DNA from 2 places in the Kineosporia succinea genome. Region 2 is predicted to be linked to the other one. Evidence: riboswitches for the same ligand, from Rfam matches in the RefSeq annotation. Region 2 holds a riboswitch; the other holds the start of a gene.
The links. A riboswitch is a leader RNA that binds a small molecule or an ion and turns the genes downstream of it on or off. The one in region 2 is predicted to bind thiamine pyrophosphate.

Region 1: another riboswitch for thiamine pyrophosphate. It lies ahead of J2S57_RS11685 (ECF transporter S component); the one in region 2 lies ahead of thiM (hydroxyethylthiazole kinase).

What each region holds. Positions count from the first base shown of each region.
Region 1 is NZ_JAUSQZ010000001.1:2,683,900-2,686,091, forward strand. It holds gene mmuM (homocysteine S-methyltransferase) at 1-185, opposite strand, end outside; gene J2S57_RS11675 (DUF4235 domain-containing protein) at 188-463, opposite strand; gene J2S57_RS11680 (hypothetical protein) at 534-686, opposite strand; TPP riboswitch at 759-864, shown strand; gene J2S57_RS11685 (ECF transporter S component) at 937-1,695, shown strand; gene J2S57_RS11690 (ABC transporter ATP-binding protein) at 1,688-2,192, shown strand, end outside.
Region 2 is NZ_JAUSQZ010000001.1:7,199,173-7,201,364, forward strand. It holds gene thiE (thiamine phosphate synthase) at 1-408, opposite strand, end outside; gene thiM (hydroxyethylthiazole kinase) at 479-1,297, opposite strand; TPP riboswitch at 1,290-1,388, opposite strand; gene J2S57_RS31820 (NADPH-dependent F420 reductase) at 1,489-2,178, shown strand.

The DNA.
Region 1 (2,192 bases), 4.5 Mb from region 2:
GCCGTGGTGACGATGTCGGCGCCGGCCTCGAGAAACGCCCGGTGCGCGTCGATGATCGCGGTGGGGTTGTCGATCAGCAGCTGCGCCGACCACAGGGCACCCGAGATGTCGTGGCCCTGACGTTCGAGTTCGGTGGACAGGCCCCCGTCGAGGACGAGGGGCCTGCCCGAGAGATCGAGGACCACGGTCAGTCCCGGACCAGCGCCTTGGGCATCTTGCCGGTCGACCGCACGTAGTAGGCGGCTGCCTGACGGGTGGCGAACATGCGGGCCACACCCATGATCGCGCCCGAGAGCGCGGCCCAGGCGATGGCTTCCTTCCAGGTCGTCTCCGGGTCTTCGGGCACCGTCGGCGGCTTGTTGCCCGTGGCGCCCTTCCAGATCAGGTTCAGACTCTGGTTGGCCGCCTGTGCCGCGGCGATCGCGGACACGGCCGACAGGACCTTCCACATCACCGAATTCATGCCTGATCTCCTCGTTCGCGGACGTGTCGTGCCAGGACCATCCTGCCCTGAAGATCAGGCTGCGGCATCGTCAGAGCAGCGAGAAGATCCAGCGCACCACCGGTACGAGCACCGGGGCACTGATGCCGAACATGCCCAGGAGGATCAGCAGCGCGACGACCCGGGCCAGCGGGCTGGGCCCGTGTCCGGACTGCGTGGTGCTGCGAAGCATCCTGAGGATCACCGTCACAGGGTGGCACGGGATCGCTGCGCTGTCCTAGGGGTCCACAGCAACCGCTGAGTAGGTGTACGGTCACAAGAGCGACAGGGGAGCGCCACAAGGGCGCTGAGAGTGCGAGCGATCGCAGACCCTCGAACCTGATCCGGGTCATGCCGGCGAAGGGAGTCGAGCTTTCTCGGTTCTGGCCGAGGTGTGTGCCACCAGCATGCGCCGACCGTCGAAACCCCCCTCCGATGACGGAGGTGCACGGGACATGAGCAGTACCCCTTGGAGTGGGCCACGGTTGTTCACGGCGGTCGGTGCCGTCGTGCTGGCCGCGGTGATCTACCTGGTCGGGCTACCGGAGGGCATGTCGGTCTTCGGTACCACCCTGGCCGACCTGACGCTGCCCGCCGCGTTGTTCGTGGGCACGGCGGGGGTCGCGGTCACCGCGGCCACGGCCCGGGCGGGGCGCTGGCGGGTGGTCGACATCGTCACGGCCAGTGTGCTGGGGGTGGCGGGTGGCCTGGTGTTCGCGATCTGGAACGCCGCGTCGACGCCGCTGCGTGACGCGATGGTGCCCCCGGCGTCCGCGCTCGTGGTGGGGGTGTGGCTGTTCCCGGCGGTGCTGGGTGCGCTGGTGGTGCGTAAGCCGGGGGCTGCGGTCTACACCGAGCTGGTCGCGGCGACGCTGTCGGCGTTGGTCGGCAACGAGTGGGGATTCGCGACGGTCTGGTACGGCCTGGTCGAGGGGATGGGGGCCGAGGTCGTCTTCGCGCTGCTGCTGTACCGCCGCTACGGCCTGCCGTCCGCGTTGTTCGCAGGGGCCGGGGCGGGAGTCGTGGTCGGCCTGATGGACAGCCTGATCTACTACCCCGAGGTCAGCCCGGGGGTGAAGCTGGCCTACGTGGTGATCGCGACCGGCTCCGGCGTGGTGATCGCGGGGCTCGGGTCGTGGCTGCTCACGGGGGCGCTGGCCCGCACCGGAACACTCGCTCCGCTCGCCTCGGGACGTAGTGCCGAACGTGTCTGAGTCTTCTCCACCGGTGGTCGAGGCCCGGGACTGGGGGTGGCGGCACTCAACCCGGAAGGCCTGGGCCGTGCGGGGTCTCGACCTGCGGATCGAGCCCGGTGAGCGGGTGCTGCTGCTCGGGGCCAGTGGCGCCGGCAAGTCCACGTTGCTGGCCGGGCTGGCGGGGCTTCTCGACCCGGAGGAGTCCGGGGGTGACGAGGAGGGATCACTGCTTCTGGACGGGGTGGTCGCCCGGCGCGCGCGGGTGGACGCGGTGCGGGCCGGGCAGGCGCTGACCGGGCTTCTGCTGCAGGACCCGCAGGCTCAGACCGTGCTGGCCCGCTGCGGTGACGACGTGGCCTTCGGGCTGGAGAACCACGCCGTGCCGACGTCGGAGATCTGGCCGCGGGTGGCGAAAGCGCTGGACGGGGTCGGGTTTCCGTACCCGGTCGAGCACCCGACCGGGCGGCTGTCGGGTGGGGAGCGGCAGCGGCTGGCGCTCGCCGGGGTGCTCGCGC
Region 2 (2,192 bases):
ACCGATGTAGTCGACGTGCGCCGAACTCGTCGCCGCTGCCGCGATCTGGTCGGGATGCGCCGCGCTGAGGCCGAGAACGGCGTCGGGGCCGATGATCCGGCGTGTCGTCTCCACGGGCAGGTCGCGCTGACCCAGATGAACGCCGGACACCCGGGCCCCGAGCTCCCGGGCGGCCAGGTAGACGTCGACGCGGTCGTTGACGAGAAGCGTGACGTGATGCGGGATCACGTCGGCGATCTCGAGCACCGTGCGCAGGAAGACCGCCGCGGGCTCGTGCTTCTCACGCACCTGCACGGCGGTGACGCCACCCTCGGTCGCGGCCCGCACGAGCTCCGGCAGCGGGAGCCCGGCGCGAGAGGCCGCGACCGCGTCGGTGACGAGGTAGAGGCTGAGGTCGAGGGCGCTCACAGCGTCGCCATCCCGGATCGGGTGACGTTCGTGCGGTCTGGGCGCACGGATCTCACCCGACGACGGCGGCTCACCGGACCCGCGCCCGGCGCTCGACGTCGTCGCCGGTGATCGAGTACAGCGCGTCGATCAGCTCGACCGCGAAAGAGCCGGGCCCCTGGGCCTTCGCGGCGGCCTGCTCGGCCGCGATCGTGTAGACGAGCACGGCCGCGGTGGTGGCCGCCAGACGATCCTGCTCGACGGCCGCGAACGCCGCCATCACGGCCCCGAGCGCGCACCCGCCGCCGGTCACCCGGGTCAGCAGCTCGTGCCCGTTCGCGACGCGCACGGTTCGGGTTCCGTCGGTGATCAGGTCGACCGGACCGGAGATCGCGACCACACCGCCTGTCTTGCGGGCGGTTTCGACCGCGACCACCGACGCGGCGTCCACCGACGAGACCGCGTCCACGCCGCGTCCACCATTGCCCGCACCGGCCAGCGCGAGAATCTCGGAGGCGTTGCCCCGCACGATACTCGGCCCCAGATCACGCAACTGGTGAGCGAGGGCCGTGCGCACCGGCAGCGCCCCGATCGCGACCGGGTCGAGCACCCACGGCGTGCCGTGATCGGCCGCGGCCCGCGCCGCGACCTCCATGGCGGCACGCCGCTCGGCGTGCGGAGTGCCCAGATTGATCAGCAACCCACCCGCCACCGACGCGAAACCCCCTGACTCCTCGGGAATGTCCACCATCGCCGGGGACGCGCCCAGGGCCAGGAGGACGTTCGCGGTGAAGTTCACGACGACGTCGTTGGTGATGCAGTGGACCAGCGGCGACTCACGCCTGACCCAGGTCAGGAGCTCGGCGGCCGATTGCGCGGCAGTCTTCTCGGGTACGGCGAAGCCCGTCATCCGAAGACATCCCTTCGTCAGTGCTAACTGAATCAGGTTCGACGGGTGTGATCTCAGCCCCCGTTCGGTGGGGGCACCCCGTGTCTCTTCCGCCCCGACCCTGCCACTTCCGCCGTCACAGTGCAAGAGTCCTGGTGGTCGGGAATGCGCCGTCGGGAATGCGCCGGCGTTCCCCGGGGTTGCCGCCGGTCATGACAACGATCGGGCTCATCGGAAGCGGGAACATCGGCAGCACCGTCGCACGCCTGGCGATCGCCGGCGGACACGACGTGGTGCTCAGCAACAGCCGGGGCCCGGAGACCCTGGCCGGCCTGGTTGCCGAGCTCGGGCCGAAGGCCCGTGCAGCGACGGCGGCCGAGGCCGCGCAGGCGGGTGACATCGTCGTCGTGACGGTGCCGCTGAAGAACTATCGCGAGGTCCCGGTGGAACCGCTGCGGGGCAAGGTCGTCATCGACACGAACAACTACTACCCCGACCGCGACGGGCAGATCGCCGAGCTCGACGACGAATCGACCACCACCTCGGAGCTTCTGCAGGCGCATCTGCCGGAGTCGAAGGTGGTCAAGGGGTTCAACCACATCTTCTTCGTGCACCTGGCGGCCCTGGCCCGTCCGTCGGGCGCCGCCGACCGCTCCGCTCTCCTGATCGCCGGGGACGACGCGTCCGCCAAGAAGGTCGTCACCGAGTTCTTCGACTCGATCGGCTACGACGCGGTCGACGCCGGGGCACTGGCCGAGGGCTGGCGTTTCCAGCGGGACACCCCGGCCTACGTGACGCCGTACGTGGACAAGGAGAAGGGTTTCGACGGGCCGGCGGCGCCGGCCGGTGAGGCCGCGCTGCGGCAGGGGCTGGACGCGGCGAAGCGGTACCGCGACCTCTGACGCCCGGCGCCCGG